One region of the Epibacterium sp. MM17-32 genome, then DNA from elsewhere that is predicted to be linked to it. Evidence: riboswitches for the same ligand, from Rfam matches in the RefSeq annotation. Region 1 holds a riboswitch; each other region holds the start of a gene.

Region 1 (10,352 bases):
GCGACGAGAACATCCCCATCCTGTTCGTGGTCTGGAACAACAACGCATTCCTCGAGATCGCGAACTCCATGGAAGCCGCAGGCATTAAGGCCACTGGATGCCACCCCGGAGCACCGGATTTCGAGGCAGTATCCGCCGCCTATGGTCTCGGTTTCAAACGCACGTCCCCAGATCAGCTGCGTGCCGCGCTTGCTGACCTTTTTCCTCTCTCGGGTCCGATGCTGCTGGAAATCGAAATGTAGGGACCCACACCAGGGCGTGCCTTGCCCACCGCCTCGTGAGGATATGACCTGCCCTCAACGACAGAAGCCGCGCTCGTGGACCCGGGCGCGGCTTCTTGCCAATCCGACAGGTGAAAGGCGGCTCAGACTTCGACCGACACCTTGCCGATCGGGTTCGAGCAACAGGCGAGAATGTAGCCTGCCTCTATGTCATCATCCGAAATCCCGCCGTTGTGCACCATATGCACATCGCCGGAGGTTTTCTTCACCTTGCACGTGCCGCAGACCCCAAAGGTGCAGCCCGATGGGATATTGAGGCCATTTGCACGCGCGGCTGCCAGAACCGTATCCGTCTCGGCCACCTTGGCAGTGACACCGGAAGTTGCAAAGGTGATTTCGGCCTTGGCGTCATCATCAAGCACAACATCATCGAGATCCGGCTGATCAGCTTCATTCGCGACCGGCGCGTGAAAGCTCTCCTGATGATAGTTGTCCATGTCAAAGCCGAGACCGGCCAACGCGTCCCGGACCGCCTGCATGAATGGTTCCGGACCACAGCAGTAGACCTCGCGCTCCAGATAGTCCGGCGCCATCAGGCCCAGCATCAACTGATTGAACACGCCCTGGTAGCCTGTCCAGGGGCGGTAGAGATCAGGCTCTTCCACCACGAACTTCAGGTCGAGCCCTTCGGAACGGCTGGCCATCTGCTCCAGGCGTTGCCGGAAAATGATCTCCGACGGCCGCTTGGCACAGTTCACAAACACGATGTCCAGATCATCCCCGTCGTCCCACATGCTGGTGGTCATCGACATCATCGGCGTGATGCCCGATCCGGCGGAAATGAAAAGGAACTTCTTTGACTGGCTGCCGGCGTTCGTAAACAACCCCGCCGGGCCGATGCCTCTGATCCGCACCCCCGGCTTCAGATTGTCGAGCATCCAGCGCGTTCCGATGCTGTCCGGCTGCGCCTTCGCGGTGATGGTGATCGTGCGCGGGCGCGATGGCGACGAGGAGATCGTGTAGGTGCGGTGCACGGGGCCACCGGGAACCGGAATCTCAAGCGTCATGAACTGGCCGGGGTCAAAGTCGAACAAGGCACCGGACGGCGCCTTGAAGGTGAAGGACGCAGTATTGTCCATCTCCGGTATGATGGAGACACATTCCAGCATCTCCGTATCATTCCAGATCGCGCGTTCACTCATTTTGGGCATTTGGTCTTACTCCGCCGCGATGGCTTGGGGATCGCGGTTGCGCTTAAGGGTATTGAGGTACCACTCCACGAATTGCAGCACGCCGCTTTCCTGCACCGCGGAATACGGCCCGGGCTGATAGGCGGGAGAGTTGATACCCATCTGGTTGTACTCGACGACCTCGCGGTCCTCGTCATTGGTGGCGATCCAGACTTCGGTCAGGCGATTGAGATCGTAGTCCACGCCCTCGACCGCGTCCTTGTTCACCAACCATTTGGTGGTCACTTCGGTTTCCGTCGGGCTGATCGGGGTGACGCGGAACACAATGGAGTGGTCCGACAGGAAGTGGTTCCAGGTGGTCGGATAGTGGAATTTCAACAAGGAGCCGGCATCGGCAAACGCCGCCCGCCCCAGCCAGCGCCGCACCGCCGTCTTGCCGTCCAGGGTATAGCTTTCAGCGCCTTCCTTGAGCGGCATGCGGGCAATCCGAAACTGCCCGTCGTCGTTCAGGAAGAAGCGTGACGGCATACCGGCCCCTTCGCAACGGTCGAAATGCGCTTGCAGATTGGCGGGGGTTTCGCCGCCCTCGATACCGGTGATCGACGGATCATCGGGGAAGGTCCGGCACAGGGAGGGGTGGTTGCCGCCGCAGTGATAACACTCGCGGTTGTTCTCCCAGACCAGTTTCCAGTTGCCCTTCTCAACGATCGAACTCTCGTAGGCCACTTTGGCGTTCGACAGGTCGTGCACGTCCAAATAGGGGCGAACCGTGTCGGCAAACGCGTCAAAGCTCGGGGCGTCCTTCGCAAGACAGATATAGACCAGCCCCGACAGTTCGCGGCAGTGGACTGTCTTGAGCCCGTGTTGTGCAGGGTCGAAATCCGGTCCCATATCCCGAGCCCAAAGCAGACGCCCGTCCAGCTCGTAGGTCCACTGATGGTAGGGGCAAACAAGTTTCGGATTGTTGCCCTTCTTCGCCTTGCAGATGACAGACCCGCGATGGCGGCAGGAATTGTGGAACGCCCGGATCACATCATCGCTGCCGCGCACGATGATGACGTTGAAGGCCCCAATCTGATGGGTCACATAGCTGCCGGCCTTTTCCAGTTCGCAGGCGGGAATGGCAAAGAGCCACTCCTTGTAGAAGATCTCTTGTAGATCAGTCTCGAACACCTCGGCGTCGGTATAGAACGCCTGCGCGAGCGCATGACCCGGCGTATGATTGGCGATCAGCGCATTGAGATTGCTGTTCATTCCCTGACTCTCCTGCCGCCTGCTCGCGATCCTGAGACGGAGCGTCACGCGGTTGGTTTTTGTGCAGATGGCAATGGGAATCCGTCAGGTCGCAACGGAGGAAGCCGCGCCCTTCAAGATGCCCAAACCGCCACCCGCGGTTGACGATATCTTTCGAGGCTGGTTTCCGGGCTCAGGAGAAGACCAGATGGTCCAAGTGCGACGCCTTCCCGGGTTCCTCCCCCCAGTGGCCGATGTCGCACCCGCTGTCTCCATGACCGTTGCGGGGGCAGCGCCGGATTTACACCGGCTTCCCAATTCTCCACCCGGACACGCCGGGCGGCACCTCTGGGACCGAGTTGTACCGAGATTCGCAAATCCCGATCTGCGATTTGCGACATTGTTTATTTGGTTCGAGACAAGGCGCAGATTCCCGGTGCGCTGTAGCGGCCCCGTCGAGAGGGTCTTGCCCCGACGGCCGCCGGCTGGTCCAGGCTAAGTCCAATCCGCAACGAGGTTCTTCTCAATCCACTGTGGAACGCCTTGCTACGCAGCGTCTGCCGCGTCCACCGATGATCGGATCCAACTTTTGGGTTGGCAAACCGGGGCATAATGGTGATCCTGCGCCCATACCGCGCACTTCAGATGCGTAATTGGGGAGGAAATTATGAAAAATGTCTTGGGGCTTACCGCCCTCGCAACCCTGACCTGTGCCTTTGCCGCCGAAGCCATGGCGACCGAGTGGAACGTGTCCGTTTGGGGCAAACGCCGCGCCTTCACGGAACACGTCGAAAAACTGGCGGAGCTGGTTTCGGAAAAGACCGATGGCGCGTTCACCATGAACATCAGCTACGGCGGCCTGTCCAAGAACCGTGAAAACCTCGATGGTATTTCCATTGGTGCGTTCGAGATGGCGCAATTCTGCGCGGGATATCACCGCGACAAGAACCGCGTCATTACCGTTCTGGAGCTGCCCTTCCTCGGTGTTTCCAACCTGGAGGAAGAAGTTGCCGTTTCCGCGGCCGTCTATGGCCACCCGGCAGCCACTGACGAGATGGCGCAGTGGAATGCGAAGCTGCTGATGACGTCTCCGATGCCACAGTACAATATCGTCGGCACCGGCGAAGCGCGCGACGAGCTGGCCGAATTCGAAGGCATGCGCGTGCGTGCCACGGGTGGGATCGGCGAAGCCTTCAAAGCTGTTGGCGCGGTGCCGACCTCGGTCACCGCAACCGAAGCCTATCAGGCCATGGAGTCTGGCGTCGTCGACACGGTCGCATTCGCCCAGCATGCGCATCTGTCCTTCGGCACCATCAATCGCGCCGACTGGTGGACGGCAAACCTGAACCCTGGCACCGTGAATTGCCCTGTTGTGGTGAACATCGACGCCTATGAGAGCCTGTCCGACTCCGAGCGCGAAGCCCTCGACAGCTCGATCCCGGAAGCGCTGGATCACTATCTGGCCAACTATGGCGAACTCCTGAAGAAATGGGACGCCGTTCTGGAGGAAAAAGGGGTCGAGAAAGTCGAGATTTCCGATGAGGTCCTGGCAGAGTTCCGCGCCACCGCAGCGGATCCGATCCGCGAAGCCTGGATCAAGGACATGGAGGCGCAAGGGCTGCCCGGGCAGGAACTGTATGATCTTGTTCAGAAAACCCTGAGCGACCATCGCAACGGCAGCTGATCGCACGGCGATCACCTCGGGCCCGGATCTTCAGAGCCGGGCCCGTACCTATTCTATTCACCGATAAAGACAACAACCGGGGGCAGGAATGGCAGGTTCATCAACCGTGCTCAGTGATTCCAGTGTAATCTCGCGGCTGGACAGGGCGTTGCTGCCGATCGAAAGAGCAACAGCCCTCCTGTCCGGACTGGCCGCTTTTTCGCTGATGTTCCTTGCCGCGTATTCCGTGGCCGGTCGCCAATTGGACCGGACATTTCTGGCACCTGTTTTCGACCGGCTTGGTCTGATGGACGGCCCCCTGCCCGGCTACGTTGACTATATTGAGGCCCTGATGCCGCTGATCGCCATTCTGGGCGTGTCATACGTACAGCGGGAGGGTGCGCATATCCGCATGGATATTCTGGTGGGACGGTTGCATGGACGGGCACTTTGGTTGTTCGAATTTGTCACCGTGCTGTGCATGCTTGTGCTGGTGTTTGCGCTTGTCTGGGGATCCTGGGCGCATTTTGATAGATCATTTGACTGTGCCCGCCCGCTGTGTTCGCGCGACAGTTCGATCGACATCGGTCTGCCGATCTGGCCTTCGAAACTGGTGGTGCCTGTCGCCCTCGCCGTCTTGAGCGCCAGACTGCTGTTGCAGCTCGTGGCCTATGCCCGTGCCTTCGTCCTGGGGCTGCAAAGCCCGGCCGCAGTACCGTTGATTCAATCTGTCGCAGAGCAGGCCGCTGCCGAAGCCGATCAACTCAAGGAGCACGATAAATGAGCGATATCGAGATCGGTCTCTGGGTCAGCGGGGCAATGCTGGTCCTGGTCGTGCTCGGCATGCGGGTGGCTTTTGCAGCTGGCCTGGCGGGGTTTGCAGGCCTGGTGTGGCTGCGCTGGAACGGGTTCGACTACGATCCTGAGCGCTTTGGAAAATCTGTCGAAATCAGCGTCAAGATCGCCGGCCAGGTCCCGCATTCCAAGGTGTCCAGCCAGGCGCTGAGCCTGATACCCACCTTCATCCTGATCGGGTACCTTGCCTATTACGCGCAAATGACCACGGCCCTGTTCGAAGCCGCCAAACGCTGGGTTGCCTGGGTCCCCGGCGGGCTCGCGGTCTCGACCGTGTTTGCGACAGCGGGCTTTGCCGCCGTGTCCGGCGCATCCGTCGCCACAGCGGCGGTGTTCGCGCGTATCGGCATTCCCGAGATGCTGGCGGTGGGATACAACAAACGGTTTGCCGCAGGCGTGGTGGCGGCAGGCGGAACCCTTGCCTCACTCATCCCCCCCTCTGCGATTCTGGTGATCTATGCCATTATCGTCGAGCAGGATGTGGGCAAACTTCTGCTGGCGGGCTTTATCCCCGGGGCATTCTCGGCGGTTGTCTATGCGGGTCTCATCATCGCCATTGCCATGATCTTCAAGACGGTCGGACCTCCTGTCACGGGCTTCACCTGGCGTGAACGGCTGGTGTCCCTGCCACCGGCATTGCCGATTCTGGCAGTCGTGGTGATCATCATTTTCTTTGTCTACAATCCCTTTGGCGAGGCTTGGGGCACTCCGACAGAGGGCGGCGCGGTCGGCGCCTTCATCGTCTTCATCATGGCCCTGATCCGCGGCATGCGTCTGCGCCAGTTGCGGGACGCCTTGCTGGAAACGGCCAAGCTCACGATCATGATCTTCACCATCATCTGGGGTGTCCTGATCTACGTCCGTTTCCTCGGTTATGCAGACCTGCCCCATGCCTTCGCGGATTGGATTTCCTCTCTGTCCGCGCCTCCGATGCTGATCCTGATCTGCATTCTCCTCGCCTATGCCGTGCTGGGCATGTTCATGGACGCGATCGGAATGCTGCTTCTCACCTTGCCCGTGGTCTACCCCGCCGTGATGGCGCTGAACGGAGGCGAGTTGGTGTCCGCGTCGGATTCGGCCTTCGGCATGTCCGGGCCGATGTGTGCCATCTGGTTTGGCATTCTGGTGGTGAAAATGGCAGAGTTTTGCCTGATCACACCACCGATCGGCCTGAACTGTTTTGTCGTCGCAGGAGTGCGGGAGGATCTTTCGGTACAGGATGTGTTTCGCGGGGTCATGCCCTTCTTTATCGCCGATGCCGTCACGATCGCGCTTCTGGTTGCATTCCCGATGATCGTTCTCTGGCTCCCCGGCCTCGCCAGCTGAACGCCTTTGCGCCCGCTTTATTGTTTCTGCCCTGGGCGCAAAGGCGGCGCAAAAAATACATTCCACATCCACAATTCCATGTAATCCACCCCTTTCGCCACGGCGCGAAAGGGGTTCATTAATTCAATTCGACAAGTCTTTCCTTTGAAGCAGCCCAAACACCAATGATACCATTGGTTGTGAAAGTTGGTCATTGTACCGCAGGCTAGAACAGCCGCTTTGTGTGAGTAAAAGGTCAAGAAATGTCGAATATGCATGTTCACGATTACCCGTTGACGACGGGAGCAAAACCGATGCTCCTGAACGTCCTTTCCATTGATGACGACGAAATCGACCGGATGCGATTGCTGAAGATCTGCAGGAAAGCCGGTCTGATGGTCGATTTCACCGAAGCTGCCAATCTCGATGAAATGCGGGAATGCCTGGAGATTGACAGCTACGACCTTGTCTTTATCGATCATGACCTTGGCATGGACACCGGCCTGGATGCCCTCGGGATCCTGCTGTCCCACGAAGAGCAGGTCAACGCGGTTCCGATCATGCTGACCTCCTCCGTCGACTATCATATTGCGGTCGAGGCCATGCGGCGCGGATGTGCCGACTACATCGTGAAGGACGAGCTGACGGTCGACTCCCTGATCAAATCGGTAACATCCGCGATCGAACGGCGCGCGCTCTATGGTGCGCTCACCGATGCCCGGGCCTCCGAATCGGAACTGAAATCAGTCTTTGAAAAATTCATGGTCAGCTGTGGCCCGGAGATGCGCGAACTACTGCGTCGCAGCATGATGGGAGTCAGAGCCGTCAAGATGCAGGCCCGCAGCGACGATGCCGTTGACCCGACTTTGTTGTCAAACTTGTCCATGTTCGAGCGCAGCGCAAAAGACCTAGTCGCGTTTATGGATGATCTAGAAAGTGTTGTTGGCGCTGGTCGGCGTTTGACAGTCAACGAATTGCGCAAACGCATTCAATAAGGTCTGGGCTCAGCCGTTGCAGGAATGAACAGAAACGTGGTTCGACAATTGATCCGAACCAATCCCGCCAAAGACTTGCCGAGGAGATGGCAGGCGTGTCATTGAAATGGATTTCAATCAAAACCAAAGTTGCATTGGGTGTATGCCTTATTCTAGGCGTCTCTTTTGCTGTGTTTTTTTCGCTCAGCTATCGAGACACCAGTCAGCGCATTCGTCAGCACACTGAACAGCTGATCGCTCAAAACCATCAGACGCATTCACGCTATATTCTCGATACGCTGACAACCATGTCTCAAGATGCAGAGACAATTGTGGGATTTCCGCCCATTGCGGGGATATTTCGCTCCTTGATGACGCCCTCCGGTATAGATCCGTATGACGGATCGAGCCTGACGCATTGGCGGAAACGGCTGGAAACGCTTTTTGTCAGCCTCATTCAGAATCGCGATGCCTATAGTCAAATTCGGCTTTTGCTCCCACAGCGCAACTGGCGGGAATTTGTCCGCGTGGATAGTGTCAACGGCTCGGTACGGATTACATCGCAGGATGAGCTGCAGGCCAAGGGCGATGAGCCTTATGTCCGGACGCTGGTATCCGGGTCCTCGGAAGAAAGTCAGTTCTCTCATGTCACACGCAATCGGGAACATGGGGTCGCATCAGGACCGCCCACCCTGAGATCGTTGAAGCGGATCGCCGATATCGACGGCAATCTGATCGGCGCGATTGTCATAAACGCGCATATCGCTGAGCTTTTTGCCCTGCCAAAGACTGGAAACGAGATCGGTCAAACGTATTACGCCATCGAAAACAAGACCTCAGCAGGGACACTTCTTGGTCCTGAGGACATGCGCTTTGCCGTGCAGGCAGAAAGCGGAGAAAGCCTGGAGGCAGTCGACGTCATATTCACGACAGGAGAAGGTCAGCTGGTCGCCGGTGACAGCAACACCGGGATCTTTGTCACCCGCGTCGATCTCAGTTCTCACAACATCCCGTTCACAATCCGCATCGCTTCCTTTGTGGATTTGCGTCAAATGCTGGCAGCGGCTCGAACGGCACTTCTTCATAATGTTCTGAATGCGCTGGGATTAACCCTCTCCGCGTCCTGCATGGGTTATTTTTTGACCTCGCGGCTGCTTGCGCCCTTGGAAAAACTCCTAACTGATATTCGATCCAGCAGCAGCTCCTTGCGCCCGGTTCCCGAAGAGTTTGACGGACACGATGAAGTTTCTGTTATTGCAAAAGAATTTTCACATCTCACCAATGATCTCATTCGCGAAACACAGCGCCTGGAAATGGTGCTCAGCAATGCTGCAGAGGGCGTTGTCACGCTTCGCGAAGACGGATCAATCGAAGATGTGAACCCGGCAGCGACGCAGATCCTCGGCCTCGCTGCCCCGCGCCTGATCGGGCGCAGGTTGGCGGATGTTCTGCACTGCGACCCAGAGTTGACGAGGTCCAATCTGATGCACCGCGCAGACTCAGATGAGCCTCTGCGCTTTTCTGTCACCTGCCGACACGGAGCGTCAGAAAGCACAATTCTGCAAATCGCGGTGCAGCGCGCACTCTACGCTGAGGGAACGCGCTTTATTGTCATGCTCCGTGACATCACGACAGAGACCTTTGCCGCGCAAAAAGCGGACGCGCTGATTGCAGCGTTGAAGAGGTCAAATGCAGAGTTGGATCAATTTGCATATATCGCATCCCACGACCTAAAGGCGCCATTGCGGGTTATCAATAATGCCATTTCCTGGCTTGAAGAGGATTTGGAACCCTATCTCAATGACGACACCCGAGAGAGCATGCATCTGCTGCAAAGCCGCGCCAATCGTATGGAGCGCTTGCTCAACGATCTCTTGCAGCATTCTCGGATCGGCCGGGTGGCTGAACCGGAGACACAGATCTCGGGACGTGAGCTGGCGGACGAATTGCTTGGATTGCTCGAAGTGCCTGACGGCATGACGGTCAGGTTCGCAGAGAGCTTTCTCAAGCTACGCTTCCGCAAATTGCCGCTCGAAACGGTTCTGGTCAATCTGCTGAGCAACAGCATCCGACATCACGACCGCCCCCATGGCGAGATTGAAGTATCCGCGGAAGAAGAAGCCGGGTTCCTGCGGTTCCGGGTCGAAGATGACGGCCCGGGTATTGAGCCTATCTACCATGATCGCATCTTCGAGGTGTTCCAAACCCTTCAGTCCCGAGATCAACTGGAGGGCAGCGGTATGGGTTTGGCCTTTGTTAAGAAACACATCGAGGTTGCAGGTGGAGAGATTCAGGTGATCTCCGATGGAATCCGCGGAACCGTATTCGAATTCCGTTGGCCGCGTGACCTACGGCAACAAAACGAGGCTGCATAATGTCTTCTTGCCAACCCGCAGGTCACCGCGACATCAAGATCATCCTCGTTGAGGATGATGACGGTGATGCCAAGGCGATCCATCGCGCGTTCAAGAAAGCTCGGATTGCGAACCCATTGACCCGCTTCAAGAACGGGTCGGACGCGTTGGCCTACCTCAAGGGGGAAACGGATCGCCAACCGCCTCAGCAGTTTATTGTGCTCAGTGATATCAACATGCCACGCATGTCCGGTATCGAACTTGTGGAAGCCCTGCGCGACGACCCGGCTCTGTGTCGCACATTGTTCTTCGTGCTGACCACGTCCGATGATGAACGTGACATCTCGGCAGCCTATTCCAACAATGTCGCGGGGTATATTCTGAAATCCCGGGCTGGCAACATGTTCATCGAACTCATGTCGGTCATGGACAGTTTCTGGCGGTATGTCGAACTGCCCGTCATCGATGTTCGGAGAGGCTCACATGGTTGATAAAAGCATACTGATTGTTGACGACGACCGTGGTGATCGCAAACTTATGCAGCGATACCTATCAAG
Region 2 (10,352 bases), on a different contig from region 1:
GTCGAGAACATGCGCCTGGCGGATGGCCAGCTGTGGCCGATGCCGATCACCCTGGACGTCTCCGAGGACTTCGCCTCCTCCATCGAAATCGGCCAGGACATCGCCCTGCGCGACCAGGAAGGCGTGATCCTCGCCACCATGACCGTCACCGACCGTTGGGAGCCGAACAAGGCCCGCGAGGCGGAAAAGGTCTTTGGCGCCGATGACGAGGCGCATCCGGCGGTGAACTACCTGCACAACCAGGCGGGCAAGATCTACCTCGGCGGCCCCGTGACCGGCATCCAGCAGCCCGTCCACTACGACTTCCGCGCCCGCCGCGACACCCCGAACGAGCTGCGCGCCTATTTCCGCAAGCTGGGCTGGCGCAAGGTCGTGGCCTTCCAGACCCGCAACCCGCTGCACCGCGCCCACCAGGAGCTGACCTTCCGCGCCGCGCGTGAAGCCCAGGCCAACCTGCTGATCCACCCCGTCGTCGGCATGACCAAACCGGGCGATGTGGACCACTTCACCCGCGTGCGTTGCTACGAGGCGGTGCTGGACAAATACCCGGCAGCCACCACCTCCATGAGCCTCCTGAACCTGGCGATGCGCATGGCCGGCCCGCGGGAGGCCGTCTGGCACGGGCTGATCCGCAAGAACCACGGCTGCACCCATTTCATCGTTGGCCGCGACCACGCCGGCCCCGGCAAGAACTCCGCCGGCGAAGATTTCTACGGCCCCTATGACGCGCAGGACCTGTTCCGCGCCCATCAGGAGGAAATCGGCATCGAAATGGTCGACTTCAAGCACATGGTCTATGTGCAGGAGCGCGCCCAGTACGAGCCCAACGACGAGATCGCCGACAAGGATGACGTGACCATCCTCAACATCTCCGGCACCGAGCTGCGTCGCCGCCTGGCCGAAGGTCTGGAAATCCCCGAGTGGTTCTCCTTCCCCGAGGTGGTGGCCGAGCTGCGCAAGACCAAGCCGCCGCGTTCGCAGCAGGGTTTCACCGTGTTCTTCACCGGCTTCTCCGGCTCCGGCAAATCCACCATCGCCAACGCGCTGATGGTCAAGCTGATGGAGATGGGCGGCCGTCCGGTGACGCTCTTGGATGGCGACATCGTGCGCAAGAACCTCAGCTCCGAGCTGGGCTTCTCGAAAGAGCACCGCGATCTCAACATCAAGCGCATCGGCTATGTCGCCTCCGAGATCACCAAGAACGGCGGTATCGCCATCTGTGCCCCGATCGCGCCCTATGCGGCCACCCGCCGCCACGTGCGCGAGGAAATCGAACAGTACGGCGCCTTTGTCGAGGTGCATGTCGCCACCTCGATCGAGGAATGCGAACGCCGCGACCGCAAGGGTCTCTACAAGCTGGCGCGTGAGGGCAAGATCAAGGAATTCACGGGCATTTCCGACCCTTACGACGTGCCGCAGAACCCGGAGCTGAGCGTCGAAACCGAGAATGTCGAGGTCGACAACTGCGCCCATCAGGTGCTGCTCAAGCTGGAAAGCATGGGCCTCATCAACGGCAACTGATCCTGCCGCGCCCTGACCAATCGCAAACGGCCCGCCCTTCCCGGCGGGCCGTTTTTCTATTCTGCCTCGCCAGTTCCCGGGGCCAGCCTCCCGGGGGCGTGAATTCCGACTGGACAGGCCACGCGGTTCCTGCAATCCTTTCCGCGATGGTGCCCGGATCGACAGGTCCGGCTGAAAAGGGAATACGGTGCAGGCGCCTTGCCTAAATCCGTGACTGCCCCCGCAACTGTAAGCGGCGAGCCTCTCCAAAGACGCCACTGGACCTCGGGTCCGGGAAGGTACGGAGACGGGCTGCGACCCGCGAGTCAGGAGACCTGCCATCTCGGGTGCGACGCGGTCGCGCCTCAGTCACTTTTTACCCGGGCGGGGTGCCCTGGGACGGAGAGACCGACATGGCCCGCACTGGACCTGACACATCGCCGTTGCCCGTTTGGCCCGCCCCTTTGCGCGGAGGGCGTGATGATTCTTGAACTGACCATCCGACAACTTGACGTGGGCCCCCTGCCCGCCCAAGAGGCAGACCGCATGGCCCAGCTGGGCTACATGCAATGGCTGGGCGCGCTCAATGGCCGGGCGAGCTACCACCGCGAAGCGCAACATGCGCTGGACCTAGCCGTCCCCTTTGCCGAGGTGTCGCCGGCGGTTGCCGCCTTCTGTGACCTGCTGCGGGCCTCGCTGCATATGCCGCCGCAGCCGCTGACGTTGACGCTGCCGCCGCGCACCCGGCGTGGGGGCGCCGCCGCCCGGCGCAGCCGCCGCATGCCGCAGTGATCTCCTGACCCACCGGCCCGCGCGCCCGCCGCCCCCCGGACCAAGTCCCCGCCTGCACGGGCAAGCCAGAGGCGCCGCTGTTGCACAGAGATGAAGAATCACGTCAGGCACCGGCGCCTGATGTGTCTTGCCGCAGCGCGCTACGGCTTGCGGCCCGGCGCCAACTGGCTGTCCCGCCCCGGCATCTCCCGTCTCAGCACCTGCACGCGCGCGCCGCCGGCACTCTGGTCTGCGGCGCGGTCCGGTCGACTGTTTGCCGCCATTGCCGGACTGTCACAAAACCGTTACAGACGCGACGCGCAGATACAGAGGAGAGGACAGGTGTCCAAGACCGATCTAGAGCCGCGTCACCTTGAAACGCTGGACCGCGACCTCGATCGCCTGTCCTCGCTGGAACAGGCCACCGCATTTGTGGGCCGATCCAACGTCGGGTTGGGGATCGCCTTCGTGTTCATCCTGATCGTCGCCGCGGCGACCGGTCTGATCGTGGGGGATGCGGACAATACCGTCATCGTCGTCATCGCCGCCGCTTTCGGGGCCTATATGGCGCTGAACATCGGCGCCAATGACGTGGCCAACAACATGGGCCCCGCGGTGGGCGCCAATGCGATGTCGATGGGCTTTGCCATTGTCGTCGCCGCGATCTTCGAAAGCGCCGGGGCGCTGATCGCGGGGGGCGACGTGGTCTCGACCATCGCCAAGGGCATCATCGCACCCAGCAGCATGGCCAGCTCCACCATCTTTATCGCCGCGATGATGGCGGCGCTGCTGGCCTCGGCGCTCTGGGTCAACCTCGCCACCTGGATCGGGGCCCCGGTCTCCACCACCCATGCGGTGGTCGGGGGCGTCATGGGCGCGGGCATTGCCGCTGCCGGGTTTGCCGCCGTGAACTGGCCCAAGATGGGGGCGATCGCCGCCAGCTGGGTGATCTCGCCGATGCTGGGCGGTCTGATCGCCGCCGCCTTCCTGTGGTTCATCAAGTCCCGCATCATCTACCGCGACGACAAGATCGCCGCCGCCCGCACCTGGGTGCCGGTGCTGGTGGGCATCATGGGCGGCGCCTTTGCCGCCTATCTCTCGGTCAAGGGGCTGAAACGGATCGTCAAGATCGAGCTGACCGACGCGCTGCTGATCGGGGTCGGTGTGGCACTGGCGATCTGGCTGGTGATGATCCCGGTGATCCGCCGCCAGTCGCGGGGGCTGGAGAACCGCAACAAGTCGCTGAAGGTGCTGTTTGCGATCCCGCTGATCGTCTCCGCGGCGCTGCTCAGCTTTGCCCATGGCGCCAATGACGTCGCCAATGCGGTGGGGCCGCTGGCGGCGATCGTGCAGGCCTCGACCTCCGGCGATTTCACCCAGGCCGTCTCGATCCCCTTCTGGGTGATGATCATCGGCGCCTTCGGGATCTCCTTCGGCCTGTTCCTGTTCGGCCCCAAGCTGATCCGCATGGTCGGCAGCCAGATCACCAAGCTGAACCCGATGCGCGCATATTGCGTGGCGCTGTCGGCGGCGATCACGGTGATCGTGGCCAGCTGGCTCGGCCTGCCGGTCAGCTCCACCCATATCGCCATCGGCGGTGTGTTCGGGGTCGGTTTCTTCCGCGAATGGGACACCGAGCGCCGAATGCGCAAGGCCAAGACCGCGGCCCCGGACGCCCCCCGCATCGGCGCTGCCGAGCGCCGGCGCCGCAAGCTGGTGCGCCGGTCGCATTTCATGACCATCGTCGCGGCCTGGGTCATCACCGTTCCGGCCGCCGCCACCCTGTCCGGCGGGCTGTTCCTGCTGATCTCCCGCCTGCTGGGCTGACCCGCCCCCCGGACGGATCTGAAACACGCGGCCCGCCCCTGCCGGCGGGCCGTTTTGCATGTCTGGCCGCGGGTGACCGGCGGCGGCGGCGCTGGTATCGCCAGGGCAGGCCCGCAGCCGCCCCCAGAGCCGCCGCCTCACGACATCACCGGGTGCCCTTCGAACTGCTCGGCGGAATCACAAATCGGCAACCAGGCGGGCTTCTCGGCGACGAACTCGTGAAAGCGATTGCGCAGGTCGAGGTCGCCATCCAGCGCATGGGCCGAAATCGGGAAGCTCTCCTCCTGCGACAGGATCTCCCCCAGCGAGGTGCCGCACCGCCGGCAGAAGCACCGCCCGTAGGTATAAGGGGCCTCTGGCTGATAGAGCGCCACATCCTCGCGCCCCTGCACCCAGCTGAGATTGTCCCGCCGGATGAACACCATCACCGCCGCGCCCAGCTTGCGGCAGCGGCTGCAATGACAGGTGCCCATCATGGATGGGGGCGCGCTCAAGGTGAACCTCACGGCCCCGCAGCAACAACTTCCGTCAATCATGTTTCCCTCCCGCAGCCCGGACGCTGTCCTATTCAAGATGCAGGAACATAGCATGAACACAAATCGTATTTCAAGGCATTCACGGGGCGTTTGGACGGAGGTGTTTCGCTCCGGTCTGCGACCGGAGCGACCAGCGCGGCGCGCGCCCTTCGGGCGCGCGCCGCGCCGGGCCCAACCAGAGGCCGGGTCCCGCCAGGGGCATGGCATATGGGCGGGAGCGCCCCCGCCACTGAGGGCTCGTATGCCGCAGGTGGTCGTTGCCGGGCGTGCGCGTCGGCGGCTCAGCCTGTCAGGGCCTCGGGCAGGACCACGCTCCCACGCATCAGCACAAAGCCGGTGCCCCCGACGCGCACGCCCTTGATCGCATCAACCGGACCAACCCGAGAGACCACTGCCTGCCCGGGACGTCCCATCAGATGTCCCTGTTCGGCGACAAACCGCGCGGGCTCCATCAGCCCGTGGTGCCACAGGTAGGCCGCCATGGCGCCCGTGGCCGAACCGGTGAACGGATCTTCCGGCGGGCTCGGCGGCAGCATCAACAGACGCGAAAACGTGTCCCCGCCAGCGGTCGCGCCTTCCAGCGTGACCAGGAAGGGCTCCATCACATCGCTGCCATCCGCACCGAGGGCCGCTCCCAGCGCCTGCATCGCCGTCGCATCGAGCCGGGCGGCCTTGAGCGCGGCGTGATCCTTCAGCACCGTGATGCAGAACGGCAGCCCGGTCGAAACCAGCTGCGGCTGGCCGACGATCTCCGCCACCGGCCGCGAAATCGCCGCCGCCACCAGCGCCGGATCCGGGCGCGGCCCGAACGTCGGCGCCACCTGCTGCATCACGATCTGATCGCCCTCCAGCACCACCGGCACGATGCCCGCGCCGGTCTCCAGCGTCAGCCGGTCGCCCGTGATCAGGCCACGGTCGCGCATCGCCGCCACCGTCGCAATCGTGGGATGCCCGGCAAAGGGGATCTCCCGGCTGGCAAGGAAATAGCGCACCCGGATGTCCGCCACCTCCGACGGGCCGGTAAAGGTGCATTCCACCAGCGATGTCTCGCGCACATAGGCGCAGGCCACCGCCGCGGGCAGATGCGCGCCGCCATGCACCACCGCGCAGCCATTGCCGCCAAACGGACGGTCGGTGAAGGCGTCGACCCAATCGAACTGAAACTCCGGCATCTCCTGCTCCCCTCTGAGGCCCCTGCCCCCGGTGCGCGGCTGCGCCCGGGGGCAATCCGGCGCAGGCAAGCAGCTTGGGGGGCAAAGCTCAAGCCCGCCGCCCTGTGCCGATACAAATCTCCCAGCCCGCATGCACCGACCCGACCCGTACCGCGCGCCCCGCAGCCGGACCCGGAATGCAAAAGACCCCGCACCTCTGGCAGAGGTCCGGGGTCCGGTCATCTCTTTTGCGGTGGCCGGTCACTGCGGCCACGCACGCCTGTCGGGGTCAGTGCACCGCGACGGGCGCATAGTCGTGCTGACGCGCCAGCACAAAGGCCATCTTGCGGTCCGCGACCAACGCCAGTTGCTCGCCGGCCTCGTCATGGACCGCGTAGAGCTGCTTGCGCCCGGGCACCGAGGCCTGCACATCCTTGGGCAGATCGGCGACGGCGACGGTCTTGACATAGACGGTGCGACCGCCGGTTTGCGCCATGTCCACTGGTGTCTGCATGATTTACCCCTTCTTGATGTTGATGGTTTGCACAACGGTTTCGGGCCGCGACCGGGTCAGGTCCACATGCAGCAGACCATTTTCCATCACCGCCTCGCCGACCTCGACGCCATCGGCCAGCACGAACATGCGCTGGAACTGGCGGGCGGCAATGCCGCGATGCAGGAAGATACGCCCGTCGGTATCGTCACGCTGCCGTCCCCGAATCACGAGTTGGCGATCCTCGACCGTGATCGCCAGATCCTCCTCGGCAAATCCCGCCACCGCGAGCGTGATACGGTAGGAATCATCGGAGGTCTGTTCGATGTTATAGGGGGGGTAGCCTTCGTTGCCGGATTTGGCAGAGCGCTCCAGCAGGCGTTCCAGCTGCTCGAACCCCAGCATATGCGGGTATGAGCCCAAGGTAAGTTTCGACACTGTATTCTCGTCCTTAATTCTAAAGCGACGGTTTCTTTCGGTCCCAATCTGGCAACCGCTGTGATATAGAATATGGGATGTATCTGCCGTTTCACAAGTCCCGGGTTTCGCTTTCGGCGCACAGAGACCTCTGGCCTTGTGCCCGGACTGAGCCTAAACTGCCTATCGTTTCCCTGTTCTTAACACGCCTGTCCTTTGTGCCCCGCGCCTGTCCCTCGATCCACCTGAGCAAGAGACCCACATGAACGAGCAGACCGATCTGTCCATGGCCACCGAAGATGTCCTGCGGGTGGAGCTTGAAGTGTTCCGCCGCGAGCATCGGGATCTGGACGAGGCGATCCAGGCGCTGGAGGAAAAAGGCACCGCAGATCCGCTGACGATCCGGCGGCTGAAAAAACAGAAGCTTGTGCTGAAGGACAAGATCTCCCTGATCGAAGACCGCCTGCTGCCCGACATCATCGCCTGATCCCCGGCGCAGTTGTCCGGGGCTGTGGTCTAGGACTGTGGTCGGGGGCGTCGCCGTTGACATGTTGCGATATGCAGGCGCGCTCCCGCCTCCGTCTGCGCGGGGAGGCAGCCCTGTGTCTGACTATTCCACACCGGCCCCAAACACCACAATCACCGCGCCCAACGCCGCCAGCGCGGCAAAGGCCAGCGCGCGCCGGCCCGCCCCCGCGTGCCACGCCCGGCGGGCGGCGATCAGCGATTGCAGCGCGTAGTAAAAGGCAAAGGCCCGCGAGGCATAGCCGATGATCTCGAACACGCTCAGCCCCCAGGTCATCAGCAGCCCCGCCGCCGCCAGCATCGCATAGACCCCATGTGCCGGGACCCGCCCGCCGGTGACCTCGGCCACCAGCCCGCCTGCGCCGCCGGTATCGGCCACCGCGGCCGAGAACTGCGCACTCAGCGCCGCCGCGATCAGCAGCATCGGCAGCACCGGCGCCACCTGCGCGGTAAAGGCGATGATCGCGGTCTCGCTCAGCGCCGCCTGCCCCGGCTGGTAGAGAAAGGTCAGGAACAGGATGTAGACCATGTAGATCGCCGCCGAGAGCCCCTGCGCATAGCGCATCGACCGGATACGCGTGCCGGCGTCATATTCCGCCCCCATGTATCGGGTGATCTCGAACCCCTGCACCGTCACCAGCAGACCAAACACCAGCGTCACCGCCTGCCAGCCAACCGTTTCCGGCAGGTGCAGCACCAGCGCGCCAGCCCCGGCCTGATCCGCGAACCGCCAGCCGAGCGCGACCAGAAGCCCCGCAATGATTGCCAGTTTGACCCCGACCGAGACCTCCTCCAGCCGCTCCAGCGCGCCAAAGCCCCGGGTCCAGCCCACCAGCAGAATCAGCAGGAACACGCCCGAGGTGACCAACCGCCCCTGCTCCGCGCCCTGCTGTGCCGTCTGATCCGTCAGGCTGACCGCAAAGGAGCCCAGCAGGTTCAGGTAATAGGCCACCGACACGAAATAGGCGAAGGCCAGCGCCAGCGCGCCGAGCTGCTCCAGCCGGTGATCCAGCCGGTCCTGCGGCGTGCCGCTGTCGAGCCAGGCGATATTGTGGCGCATCACCGCGCCATAGCCGTAGGCCAGCGCGCAGAGCAGCGCCATCACCGCCGGGGCCCAAACCCCGAAATGGGTGTCGAGAATCGGTCCCAGCACCAGAAAGCCGCTGCCGATGATCGAGGCCAGCGGCGTCACCGTGGCGCGCCAGATTCGCGCCCCCGCCACCCGCGGCAGCATCAGGACCAGGCCGACCAGCACGCAGACCAGCACGATGGAGGCATTGAGGATCATGGCGTCTTTCCGATGTCGATGTCTTGTCGCGGCGCGGGCCGCAGCCCAGCGCCGCGCGCGCCAACATGGCCCGAAACCGGCGCCAAAGACCAGAGGGCAGCGTCGGTTGTGCCATTCCCGCGTTGGGCGCGTGCCCTGGCCCGATGCCGTGCCCCGGCTTCCGTCCTGCAACCTGTGCCCATCGCCTGCTCGCCAGATCCCCGTCCCGGCGGGCGCCGAGGGGCGCCTGCGGCAAATCTGCTGCCGCAGCGCATTGCCATTTCAGGCAATTTCGCTAAGGTGCCGGCTCCTTCCACCGCAGAGGCAAGACATGGCCGATATCAAAGTAGGGATCATCATGGGGAGCCAGTCCGACTGGCCCACGATGAAGGAAGCCGCAAACATCCTGGATGAACTGGGCGTGGCCTATGAGACGCGCATCGTCTCCGCCCATCGCACCCCGGACCGGCTCTGGGACTATGGCAAGACCGCCGCCGACCGGGGCCTGCATGTGATTATCGCCGGGGCCGGCGGGGCGGCGCATCTGCCCGGCATGATGGCATCCAAGACCCGCGTGCCGGTGGTCGGCGTGCCGGTGCAGACCCGCGCGCTGTCCGGTGTCGACAGCCTCTATTCCATCGTCCAGATGCCCAAGGGATTTCCGGTTGCCACCATGGCGATCGGCGCCGCCGGTGCCGCCAATGCCGGGCTGATGGCCGCCGGCATCCTGGCCACCGGCGATACCGCCCTTGCCGCCCGGCTTGATGCCTGGCGCGATGCCCTTGCCGCCTCCATCCCCGAGGAGCCCCGTGATGACTGATCTCGACCTGATCCTGGAACCCGGTGCCGTGATCGGCATCCTTGGCGGCGGCCAGCTGGGCCGCATGCTCTCGGTCGCCGCCTCGCGGCTGGGGTTCACCACCCATATCTTCGAGCCCTCCGCCAACCCGCCCGCGGGTCATGTGGCCGACCGGGTCACCACCGCCGGTTACGAGGACGAGGCCGCCCTGCGCGCCTTTGCCGAGACGGTGGATGTCATCACCTACGAGTTCGAGAACATCCCCACATCGGCGCTCGACATCCTTGAGGAGCTGAAGCCGATCCGCCCGGGCCGCGAGGCGCTGCGGGTGTCGCAGGACCGGCTGACCGAGAAGACCTTCCTGACGGATCTCGGCCTGGCCACCGCCCCCTTTGCGGAGGTCAACGATGCCGCCGACCTCGACGCGGCGCTGGAACAGGTCGGCACGCCGTCGATCCTCAAGACCCGTCGTTTTGGCTATGACGGCAAGGGCCAGGCCCGGATCATGGCCCCCGAAGAGGCCGCCGAGGCGCTTGCCGCCATGCAGGGCGCACCGGCGGTGCTGGAGGGGTTTGTGCCCTTCAGCCACGAGGTCTCGGTGATCGCGGCGCGCAGCCTCAACGGCAAGGTCGCCTGCTATGACCCCGGCGAGAACGTGCATCTGGAAGGCATCCTCAGCACCACCACGGTGCCCGCCAACCTCAACACCAGCCAGAGCATGGACGCAGTGCTGATGGCGGGCCGGATCCTGAACGCGCTGGATTATGTCGGCGTGCTGGGGGTGGAGATCTTTGTCACCGCCCACGGGCTGGTGGTGAACGAGATCGCGCCGCGGGTGCACAACTCCGGCCACTGGACGCAGGAAGGCTGCACCATCGACCAGTTCGAGCAGCACATCCGCGCCATCACCGGCTGGACCATCGGCAACGGCGCCCGTTATGCGGATGTGGTGATGGAGAACCTGATCGGCGCGGATGTGGAGCGTATCGCCGACCTCGCCCGTGACCCCGATTGCGCGATCCACCTCTATGGCAAGGCCGAGGCCAAGCCGGGGCGCAAGATGGGC
Region 3 (10,352 bases), on a different contig from region 1:
GTTTGCCGATGTGGTCGACTGCCGCAGCGGCGCGCAACTGGCGCGGCTGGAGCCACCGGAGGGGCATCACTTCTACGGTCATGGCGTGTTCTCCCCCGAGGGCGAGGTGATGTATACGACCGAGAATGCCTTCGAGAGCGGCGAAGGCATGATTGGCGTCTGGAACGCCCGCGATTATCGCCGCATCGGCCAGTTTCCCTCCGGCGGCATCGGCCCGCATGAGATGCTCTTGCGCCGCGACGCCCCCGGTCTGGTGGTCGCCAATGGCGGCATCGAGACCCACCCGGATACTGGCCGCGCCAAGCTCAACATCCCCTTTATGCGCCCGAACCTCAGCTATCTGAGCCTGTCGGGTGAGATACAGGAGCAGATGGAACTGCCTTCGGATCTGCATAAAAACTCCATCCGCCATATCGCCGTGCGCAGCGATGGCACCGTGGGGTTTGCCATGCAATGGCAGGGCGATCTGGGCGCGGACGTGCCCATCGTGGGCTTGCACCGCCCCGGCGACGCGCCGCGCCTGATGGCGGCGGACGACCCGTGCCTGCGCAACCTCAATGGCTATGGCGGCTCCATTGCGTTTTCTGGCGATGAGACGCAGATCGCCGTGACCTCGCCCCGCGGTGGCGTGGTGCAGGTGATGGACTGCGCCAGCGGTGCTTTGCTGGCCGAACATGCGCTCCTGGATGTCTGCGGCCTTGCGACCCTACGCGAAGGTTTTCTCGCCAGCACCGGAACAGGTGCCGTGGCGCGGATCGGCACAGAAGTGGAGCACCTCGCCACAGCGCCGCTGGCCTGGGACAATCACCTCATTTCACTGCTCTGAGCCTCTCTGTCCGGCCACAAGGCCAAAAGCGCCGCCAGTTTCGGCCCAATCCCCTCCGCACCCGCGCGAGGGGTTTTCTTTTTCGCGTACAATCCCATCAAAACGAAAACTTCACATGACAAAACAAGCGATGTGACCTATATGAATCCGTAAAAAGGAAAGCTCATGGACGCAAGCGACCGCCAAAACGAAATCCTCTCTCTGCTCACGCAGCAGGATCGTGTCGAGGTTGAAGACCTCGCGCGCCGCTTTGGCGTCTCTTTGCAGACCGTGCGCACCGACCTGCGCGATCTGTCTGCCCGTGGCCAGCTGAGCCGCGTCCATGGCGGCGCCGTGCGCATCAGCTCCGCCGCCAATCGCGGCTATGCCGAGCGCCGCAGCCTCAATGCCAGCGGCAAACGCGCGATGGCCGCACTGGCCTCCGATGTGATCCCTGAAAACTGTTCCATCGCGCTCAATATCGGCACCTCCACCGAACAGGTGGCGCGCGCGCTCTCCGGTCACAAGGGCCTGACGGTCCTCTCCAACAATATCAACATTATCAATATGATGATGGGTATGGAGGCGCGTGACCTGATCCTTGTGGGGGGCACCATCCGCCAAAGCGACGGTGCCATTGTCGGCGAAGAGGCGGTGGAATTCATCAACCGCTACAAGGTCGACTACGCCGTCATCGGCGCCTCCGCCATGGACGCAGACGGCGCGATCCTCGATCACGACGCCCGCGAAGTCTCCGTCGCCCGCGCCATCCTCAGTAATGCCCGCACGCGCATCCTGATGTGTGACGGCAGCAAATTCGACCGCTCCGCCCCCGTGCGCATCTGCGCCCTCGCGGAGCTGGATTTTGTCATCACAGACCGCCCTGTTCCGGCAGAGTTTGCCGAGGCCGCAGCCGCGTCCGGCACACGAATCCTGATCGCAGACGGCGGCCCCGAAACCGAAAGCAGCGAAAATGACTGATACGCCCAAGACCTCCGACATCACCGACCTGTTCATCATCGGCGGCGGCATCAACGGCTGCGGCATCGCACGCGACGCCGCCGGTCGCGGCCTCTCCGTGACATTGGCCGAAATGAACGACCTCGCCTCCGCCACCTCCTCGGCCTCGACCAAACTGTTTCACGGCGGCCTGCGCTATCTGGAATATTTCGAATTCCGTCTGGTGCGCGAGGCCCTGATCGAACGCGAGGTGCTGCTGCGCGCCATGCCGCATATCTCATGGCCGATGCGCTTCGTGCTGCCCTTCCACAAGGACATGCGGTTCGACAACACCACGCCGACCTCCAAACTGCTGACCACCGTCATGCCATGGATGAAAGGCCGCCGCCCGGCATGGCTGATCCGGCTGGGTCTTTTCATGTACGACACGCTTGGAAAACGCGGCATCCTGCCCGGCACCTCAACCGTGGACCTGACCACGGATGAGGCAGGCAAGCCCTTGAACTCCAAATTCAAAAAGGCGTTTGAATATTCCGACTGCTGGGTCGAGGACGCCCGCCTGGTGGTGCTCAACGCCCGCGACGCCGAGGCCCGTGGAGCCGAGATCATGACCCGCACCGAGGTCGTGAATGCCACCCGCCACGCGGATCACTGGGAAATCCACCTGAAGGATCTCGCAACCGGCGCAGAAACCACCCGCCGCGCAAAAATGCTGGTGAACGCAGGTGGGCCATGGGTGGCCGATGTGCTGCGCCAGAAGCTCGGCCAAAACAGCCGCGAAAACGTGCGCCTCGTGCGCGGCAGCCATATCGTGGTGCCTAAACTCTACGACCACGGGCGCTGCTACTTCTTCCAAGGGCAGGACGGGCGCATCATCTTTGCCATTCCCTATGAGGAGGATTTCACCCTCATCGGCACCACCGACGCCGATCACCCCGATCCCGAGACCAAACCCATCTGCACCGAGGAAGAGCAGGACTATCTGGTCAAATTCGCGTCGAACTATTTTGACACACCCGTGACCCGCGACCAGATCGTCTGGACCTATTCCGGCGTGCGGCCGCTCTATGATGACGGCGCAAGCTCCGCCTCCGCCGCGACACGCGAATATGTGCTGACGCTCGACAAGACACAGGCCCCGCTGCTCAATGTCTTTGGCGGCAAGATCACCACCTACCGCAAACTGGCCGAGGCGGCGCTGGATAAAATCAACGAGGTCTTCCCCAGCCTGCCTTCGGAGTGGACCGCAGGTGTGCCCCTGCCCGGCGGCGACTTCCCGGTCGAAGATGTCACCCGCTTGCGCGAAAAACTGGCGCGCGCGTATCCCTTCCTGTCGGCCTACGCCACCCGCCGCCTGATCCGCGCCTATGGAACCGAGGCCTGGGCTGTTCTGGGCGACGCCAAGGCGCAGAGCGATCTGGGCGAGAGCTTCGGCGCGACCATCACGGCCCGCGAACTCGACTGGGCAATTGCCCGCGAATGGGTGCGCACGGGCGAGGATTTCCTGTGGCGACGCACAAAACTCGGCCTGCGTCTGGACCCTGATGCGCGCACTGCGGTCGACACATACATCAAATCCCGCGTCATCGACTAACAAGACAGAACGACAAAAGAGAGGGGCACAGCGCCCCTCCCTCTTCTAACTCAAAATATCCCGGAGCGCGAGGCAGCGCCTCGCATACCCGCTCACGACACACGCTGAGGTTTCAGAACTCCACGCCCTTCTGAGCCTTGATACCAGCCCGGAACGGGTGCTTCACCTGCGCCATCTCGGTCACCAGATCGGCGATCTCGATCAGCTCTTCTTTGGCGCTGCGCCCGGTCAGCACCACATGGGTCATCGGCGGTTTATGCTCGACGAGGAACTCCAGAACCTCCTGCAAATCCAGATACTCATAGCGCAGCGCGATGTTGATCTCATCGAGCAGCACCATGGTGTTCTTCTCATCAAGGATCATCTCCTTGGCCTTTTCCCAGCCCGCGCGGGCTGCTGCAATATCGCGGGCCTTATCCTGCGTTTCCCAGGTAAACCCCTCGCCCATCGCGTAGAACTGGCACAGATCCGAGAAATTCTCCTCGATCAAAGTGCGCTCGCCGGTCTGCCACGCGCCCTTGATGAACTGCACCACCGCCGAGGGCATGCCATGGGCGATGCAGCGCATGATCATACCGAATCCCGAGGACGACTTGCCCTTGCCGGGGCCGGTGTGAACGATGATCAGACCCTTTTCGCCATCCTTGGTTTTCATCATCCGATCACGGGCGGCCTTTTTCTTTGCCATCTTAGAGGCATGGCGTGCCGCTTCTTCGTCCGAGATGTCGGTTTCGCTACTTGCGCTGGTCTGATCGCTCACGGGGTCGCTCCTGCTGTTTGGCCCCATGTCTTGACAAAGAGTGCCCCCATGGCGCAAGGGATTTTCGTTGGTTCCCGAAGGTGACACCCTTCGGGCGAAGAGGGAATGTGACAAGGCACGCCGCAGCGCGCCCCAAGCACAGCCGCCCCCGCGACCGTGACCGGAGAGGTCTCCCGACGCCACTGGCGCCCCCCAAGGGGTGGCACCGGGAAGGCGGGACGACCGTCAGCGCCCGACCCGGGTCTGGCATCCGCAAGCCGGGAGACCTGCCAGCGCGTGTGAAACCGGCGGACGGGGTGTGCCGCGACCGGTTGAGGGCCTGCCACACGTGGCATGCGCCCCCATCTGGCCTGCCCCGCCTCGCCGCTGAGGAGGAGAAAAGGCCGCATGGGAGAGACCCCCAGCCAGAGCCCGGAGCCGGTTGTCCTGACCGTCTGCACCACCTGTCGCCAGACCGGCAGCGATCCCGAAGCCATGCGTCCCGGCCGCATCCTTGCCGACCGTCTTGCGGGCAGCGCGCTGCCCGACGGCGTCACCGTGCGCGGGGTCGAGTGCCTCTCGGCCTGCTCGCGGTCCTGCACGCTACATCTCTCCGGTGGCCCTGCGCGCTGGAGCTATATCTACGGCGATCTCGACCCGGATGCCCATCTTGAGGACATCCTCGCCGGTGCGGCCGCCTATGCGGCGACCGAGGATGGGTTTGTGCCATGGCGCGAGCGCCCGGTGGTGTTTCGCAAACAATCCATCGCCCGCATTCCGCCCGTCTCCATGCCAAGCGTCGCGCTGACCCCGACGCCCGCACCGGAGCGTGGCGACTCTTCCAATGACACCCCAGACACGCCTGCCACCGAGCTTGCGCAGGATTGACCCGAAAGGCCCATTTCACATGACCACATTGAACAAGATCCCCGTCACCGTCATCACCGGCTTTCTGGGGGCTGGCAAAACCACTCTGATCCGTCACCTGATGCAAAACCCGCAGGGCAAGCGCCTCGCCGTGGTGGTGAATGAGTTTGGCACCGCCGGTGTGGATGGCGACATCCTGAAATCCTGCGCCGACGAGAGCTGCCCGGCGGAAAACATCATGGAACTCGCCAATGGCTGCATCTGCTGCACCGTGGCCGATGATTTTATCCCCACCATCGAGAGCCTGATGGCGCTGCCCGAGCCGCCCGAGCATATCGTCATTGAAACTTCTGGTCTGGCACTGCCAAAGCCGCTGCTCAAAGCCTTCGACTGGCCCGCGATCCGCTCGCGCATCACCGTCGACGGGGTGATCGCCCTGGCCGATGCCGAGGCCGTCGCCAAGGGCCAGTTCGCGCCGGATCTGGACGCCGTGCAGGCCCAGCGCGAGGCGGACGACAGCCTTGATCACGAAACACCGCTGTCCGAGGTCTTTGAGGATCAGATTTCCTGCGCGGACATCGTGCTGTTGTCCAAAGCCGATCTGGCCGGTGAGGCCGGCGTCGAGAAAGCCCGCGCCGTGATCGAGGCCGAGGCCCCGCGCAAGCTGCCCATCCTGCCAATGACCGAGGGCGTGATCGACCCCCGCGTGATCCTCGGTCTGGGGGCCGCCGCCGAAGACGACCTTGATGCCCGCCCCAGCCATCATGACGGCCATCACGATCACGAACATGACGATTTTGAGTCCATCGTGGTCGAAATGGGCGAAGTCTCCGATCCCGAAGACCTGCAAAAACGGATCATCGAGATGGCCCGCGCCCGCAACATCCTGCGGGTGAAGGGCTATGTGGCCGTGGAAGGAAAACCGATGCGAATGCTGGTACAAGCGGTGGGCGAACGCCTGCGCGCGCAATACGACCAACCCTGGGGCGCACAGGAGCGCAAGACCCAGCTGGTTGTGATCGCCGAGCATGATAACATCGACACAGCAGGCATCCACGCCGACCTCGGGGCCTGAGTTTCTATGCGGGCGAAGTGGAAACACATCGTTTTCGTCCGGCCGAGAGGCCGGACAGCCCCCGACCGCCCCCCCGGGCGGGGGCTTCTCCCCCCCCCGCGGTCCGGGGCTATCCTCGGCGTGTCCAAACGGAGCTAACCTCATGCACGTCGTCTTCCGCGAAAGCCACGGGCTCGGAGAAACAGACACCCCCTATGACGTCGGGCAGACCCCCGGCGATCTGGTGGTGCTGTCCTTTTCCGACAGCGACCTTGGCGCATTCGCGGCGGGCTGGCACCGCGCGGACGGCAAACTCCCCTCCACGCGACTTGCCAATCTGGTGGCGCTCAAACACCCGCTTTCGGTCGATGTCTACGCCGAGCAGACGCTGGAGGGCGCAAAGGGCGTCTTGGTCCGGCTGATCGGTGGTGAAAGTTATTGGTCCTACGGTCTGGCCACGCTTCAGGATCTGGCCCGGCGCAAGGGCATCGCGCTGGCAATCCTGCCCGCCGACGGTCAGGAAGATCCGCGCCTTGATGAGCTGTCCACCCTGCCGGTTTCCACCCTGCGCCGCCTTCAGGCGCTGTGCGATGCGGGCGGTGCTGTTGCCGCGCAAGCGGCACTGGCGCAGCTGGCGCTGGCTTCTGGCCTTTATGCCAGCCCGGTGATCGGCAAGAAAACCGTGCCTGATTTCGGCTTCTACGACCCCGACCGGGGCGCGCTGGATGCCTTGCCCGAAATCAACAAACCCTTGGTGCTGGTCAGTTTCTATCGCTCTTATCTGACCTCTGCCGACACCGCCCCTGTGGATGCGATGATCCGTAGCCTGCGCGCGCGCGGGTATGCTGCCTATGGGGTCTTCGCGCCGAGCCTCAAGGTCCCCGAGGCGGTCGACTGGCTGCGCGCAGAACTGCCCGCCCTGAACCCCGCCGCGCTCATCAACGCCACCGCCTTTTCCGCGCAGGGGCGCGATGGCAGCGCCTCCCCCTTAAGCCTCACGGGCTGTCCGGTGTTTCAGGTGGCGCTGTCCACGGCCCGGCGCAAGGATTGGGATCTGGCGGATCGCGGCCTGTCGCCTGCGGATCTGGCCATGCATGTGGTCCTGCCAGAGGTGGACGGTCGGCTGTTTGCCGGTGTTGTCAGCTTCAAATCCCCCACCAAGCGCGACCCCGATCTGGAATATTCCCGTTTCACCCATCGCGCCGATCCGGAGCGGGTGGAGGCGGCGTTGGATCGCATCGAGGCGCATCTGCGGCTCGCCCGCCAAACGCCCGCCGACAAACGCCTTGCGCTGGTACTCTCGACCTATCCGGGGCGCGATTACAACCTCGCTCACGCGGTGGGGCTGGACGCGCTGGCCTCAACGTCCGAGATTTTGCGCGCCCTTGCGACCGAGGGCTATGACGTCACGGCCAAGGCAGACCTTGGCGCGCGCCTCTCGGATGAGACGCTGACATGGCCGCTCTCGGACTATCTCGCAGCACTCGCCCACCTGCCCGCCTGCTTGCGCGAGGATCTCACCGCGGCTTGGGGCGCGCCCGAGCAGGACCCCGCGATCAGGGACGGCCTCGTGCACTTTCGCGCGCTGCGCGCGGGCAAGGCGCTGATTGCCCTGCAACCCGAACGCGGTGACGTGCAATCCCGCGATGACGACTATCACGACCTCGACCGCACGCCCCGCCACGGCTACGTCGCCTTCTATCTCTGGCTCCGGACGCAAGCAGATGCGCTGGTGCATGTGGGGGCCCATGGCACGCTGGAGTGGCTGCCGGGCAAGGCGGTGGCACTCTCGGGGCAATGCTGGCCCGAGGTGCTGGCGGGTGATCTGCCGGTAATCTATCCGTTCATTGTCAATGATCCGGGAGAGGCCGCGCAGGCCAAACGCCGCATCGGCGCCATCACGTTGGGCCACATGCCGCCGCCTTTGGCACAGACCACGCTGCTCGACGGTATGACGCGGCTTGAAAGCCTTCTGGATGAATATTCCACCGCCGACGGGCTTGACCCTGCGCGCCGCGACCGGCTCATCGCCGACATCCGTGCCGAGGCGCAGGGCACCGGCGTCGAAGAAGATCTGGGCATCCCCACCGACGCCTCGGCCGCAGAGGCGATCACCCGCATCGACCGCTTTGTCTGCGACATCAAGGAAAGCCAATACGGAGAGGGGCTGCATATCTTTGGCAGCGGCGATCATGGCGCGGCAGAGCTGCGCGGGGTTCTGGATGCGCTGGCGGGCAAGTTGATCTCCCCCGGCCCGTCCGGGTCGCCCTACAGGGGGCGGTCGGATGTGATGCCCACCGGGCGCAACCTCTTTACCACGGATCCCCGCGCGGTGCCGTCGCGGGCGGCGCAGGCGCAAGGGGTCAAGCTGGCGGAAGAGCTGCTGCGCCGCCACCTGCAGGACCATGGCGACTGGCCGCGCGGGTTGGTGGTGGATCTCTGGGGGTCTGCCACCATGCGCACGGCGGGCGAGGAATTTGCCATGGCGCTGCATCTTGCGGGCCTTGCTCCACAATGGGACGCAGGATCAGAGCGTGTTTCGGGCTTTGAGATTATCCCGCTGGCCCTTTTGGGCCGTCCGCGCATCGACGTGACGCTTCGGGTATCCGGCCTGTTTCGCGATGTATTTCCCGGCCTTGCCCAGATGTTCGAGGCCGCCGCCGCCGCGCTGAGTGCCCGCGAAGAGGACCCAAGCGACAACCCCTACCTCAAGACCACGCCGCGCGTCTTTGGCCCCAAGCCCGGGCTATACGGCCTTGGCATGACCCAGCATCTTGATGACTACTCCGAAGAGGCCCGCGCGGCAGCGGGCGAGGCCTGGCTTGCGGCCTCGTCACATGCGATTGACGCAAAAGGCGACATCCACGAGGCGCGCGCCGCGCTTGAGGATCGACTGCACAGCGCCGACAGCTTTGTACACCTGCAAGATCTGGCGGAAACGGATGTTCTGGTCGCCTCGGACTATGCCGCCCATGAGGCCGGTTTTGCCGCCGCGATGAAGCGTCTGGGCGCTGAGGCTCCGGCGCTTTATCACATGGACGCCACCCGTCTGGACCGCCCGCAGGCGCGCAGCCTGCAGGAGGAAATCGCCCGGGTGACCCGCGCCCGTGCCTCTGACCCGCATTGGGCGACCTCAATGATGAACCACGGCTTTCGCGGCGCGGCAGAGATTGCGGCAACGCTGGATCACATGGCGGCCTTTGCGCATCTGGCTCAGGTGGTGCCTGCGCATCTCTTTGACCTTTATTTCGAGGCCACACTGGGGCGCGACGATCTGGTGGCGTTTCTGGAGCGCGAAAACCCTGCGGCCCTTCAGGCCATGCGGGATCGGTTCAACGCTCTGCGCGACGCAGGGCTTTGGGTGACGCGGCGCAATTCGATCCTTGCCACGCTTGAGGGCGGGGCATGAGCACCGCCCCCAAGGTCTATGGCTGGTGCCCCGGCGCGCTAAGGCCGATGATGTCCGGCGACGGGCTGGTGGTGCGCATCCGCGCGCCACTGGGGCGGCTCACGTCTGAGCAGGCCCAGACCGTCGCGGATCTCTCCACGCGCTACGGCAATGGCGTTCTTGATCTCTCGGCGCGGGCGAACCTGCAATTGCGCGGCGTCCACGAGGCCAGCCATCCCGCCCTGATCGCTGCGCTTCAGGATCTCGAGCTTGTGGAACAGGACGCCCATGCCGAGGCACGCCGCAATATTCTCATGACGCCCTTCTGGGCGGAGGGAGACCGCAGCCACCAGATCGCCTTGGCGTTGACAGAGGGCCTCGCACAAGCAGAGGACTTGCCCCTGCCCGGCAAGTTCGGCTTTGCCGTGGACGCAGGTCCGGCCCCCGTGTTGCAAGGCGCCGCTGCCGATATCCGCATTGAGGGTGCAGGCGACAGGCTGACCTTGCGCGCAGACGGTGCCGATGTGGCGCTGGAGGTGCACAAAGACGATGCCGCAGCCGAGGCGCTGACCCTCGCGCGCTGGTTCCTTGACCAAGGCGGCGCGTCGGAGGGTCGGGGCAGGATGCATGCCCTGCTCGCGCGCCGCGCAGCCCCCGCGTCGCATACCTCAGGCGTCGCAAGGGGCGCTTCTCGGCCCGCCCCCGGCCAGACCCGCAGCGGCGCATTGGTTGCGCTGGAGTTCGGCCAGATCAACGCCGAGACCTTCGCCGCGCTTGCCACACACGCCCCCCTGCGCCTCACTCCCTGGCGAATGCTGCTGATCGAGAACGCTCAAGACCTCGCGCCCCTGCCCGGCCTGATCCACAGTGCAACGGATCCGCGCCTGCGGGTGAGCGCGTGCACCGGCGCACCCGGGTGCCTGCAGGCGCTCTCTGAAACCCGCG

The links. Region 1 has a riboswitch for cobalamin ahead of MHM88_RS16085 (aromatic ring-hydroxylating dioxygenase subunit alpha). Riboswitches for the same ligand answer to the same signal wherever they lie in the genome.
Region 2: linked by a shared signal. The riboswitch ahead of MHM88_RS07465 (hypothetical protein) and the one ahead of MHM88_RS16085 (aromatic ring-hydroxylating dioxygenase subunit alpha) in region 1 are both predicted to bind cobalamin.
Region 3: linked by a shared signal. The riboswitch ahead of MHM88_RS08735 (DUF1636 domain-containing protein) and the one ahead of MHM88_RS16085 (aromatic ring-hydroxylating dioxygenase subunit alpha) in region 1 are both predicted to bind cobalamin.

Annotation. Positions count from the first base shown of each region.
Region 1 covers NZ_JAKRFC010000010.1:59,401-69,752, forward strand. Annotated here, with positions in the region: gene MHM88_RS16075 (5-guanidino-2-oxopentanoate decarboxylase) at 1-242, shown strand, start outside; gene MHM88_RS16080 (hybrid-cluster NAD(P)-dependent oxidoreductase) at 365-1,432, opposite strand; gene MHM88_RS16085 (aromatic ring-hydroxylating dioxygenase subunit alpha) at 1,439-2,665, opposite strand; cobalamin riboswitch at 2,805-3,009, opposite strand; gene MHM88_RS16090 (C4-dicarboxylate TRAP transporter substrate-binding protein) at 3,312-4,328, shown strand; gene MHM88_RS16095 (TRAP transporter small permease subunit) at 4,417-5,091, shown strand; gene MHM88_RS16100 (TRAP transporter large permease) at 5,088-6,488, shown strand; gene MHM88_RS16105 (response regulator) at 6,731-7,462, shown strand; gene MHM88_RS16110 (ATP-binding protein) at 7,549-9,816, shown strand; gene MHM88_RS16115 (response regulator) at 9,816-10,286, shown strand; gene MHM88_RS16120 (ATP-binding protein) at 10,279-10,352, shown strand, end outside.
Region 2 covers NZ_JAKRFC010000003.1:353,212-363,563, forward strand. Annotated here, with positions in the region: gene MHM88_RS07460 (bifunctional sulfate adenylyltransferase/adenylylsulfate kinase) at 1-1,521, shown strand, start outside; cobalamin riboswitch at 1,652-1,858, shown strand; gene MHM88_RS07465 (hypothetical protein) at 1,981-2,292, shown strand; gene MHM88_RS07470 (inorganic phosphate transporter) at 2,614-4,098, shown strand; gene MHM88_RS07475 (GFA family protein) at 4,236-4,592, opposite strand; gene MHM88_RS07480 (PhzF family phenazine biosynthesis protein) at 4,916-5,806, opposite strand; gene MHM88_RS07485 (DUF1150 family protein) at 6,075-6,299, opposite strand; gene MHM88_RS07490 (Hsp20 family protein) at 6,303-6,716, opposite strand; gene MHM88_RS07495 (YdcH family protein) at 6,958-7,182, shown strand; gene MHM88_RS07500 (hypothetical protein) at 7,306-8,508, opposite strand; gene purE (5-(carboxyamino)imidazole ribonucleotide mutase) at 8,819-9,307, shown strand; gene MHM88_RS07510 (5-(carboxyamino)imidazole ribonucleotide synthase) at 9,300-10,352, shown strand, end outside.
Region 3 covers NZ_JAKRFC010000004.1:164,241-174,592, forward strand. Annotated here, with positions in the region: gene MHM88_RS08715 (DUF1513 domain-containing protein) at 1-826, shown strand, start outside; gene MHM88_RS08720 (DeoR/GlpR family DNA-binding transcription regulator) at 992-1,786, shown strand; gene glpD (glycerol-3-phosphate dehydrogenase) at 1,779-3,359, shown strand; gene cobO (cob(I)yrinic acid a,c-diamide adenosyltransferase) at 3,472-4,146, opposite strand; cobalamin riboswitch at 4,171-4,408, shown strand; gene MHM88_RS08735 (DUF1636 domain-containing protein) at 4,507-4,986, shown strand; gene cobW (cobalamin biosynthesis protein CobW) at 5,006-6,040, shown strand; gene cobN (cobaltochelatase subunit CobN) at 6,183-9,428, shown strand; gene cobG (precorrin-3B synthase) at 9,425-10,352, shown strand, end outside.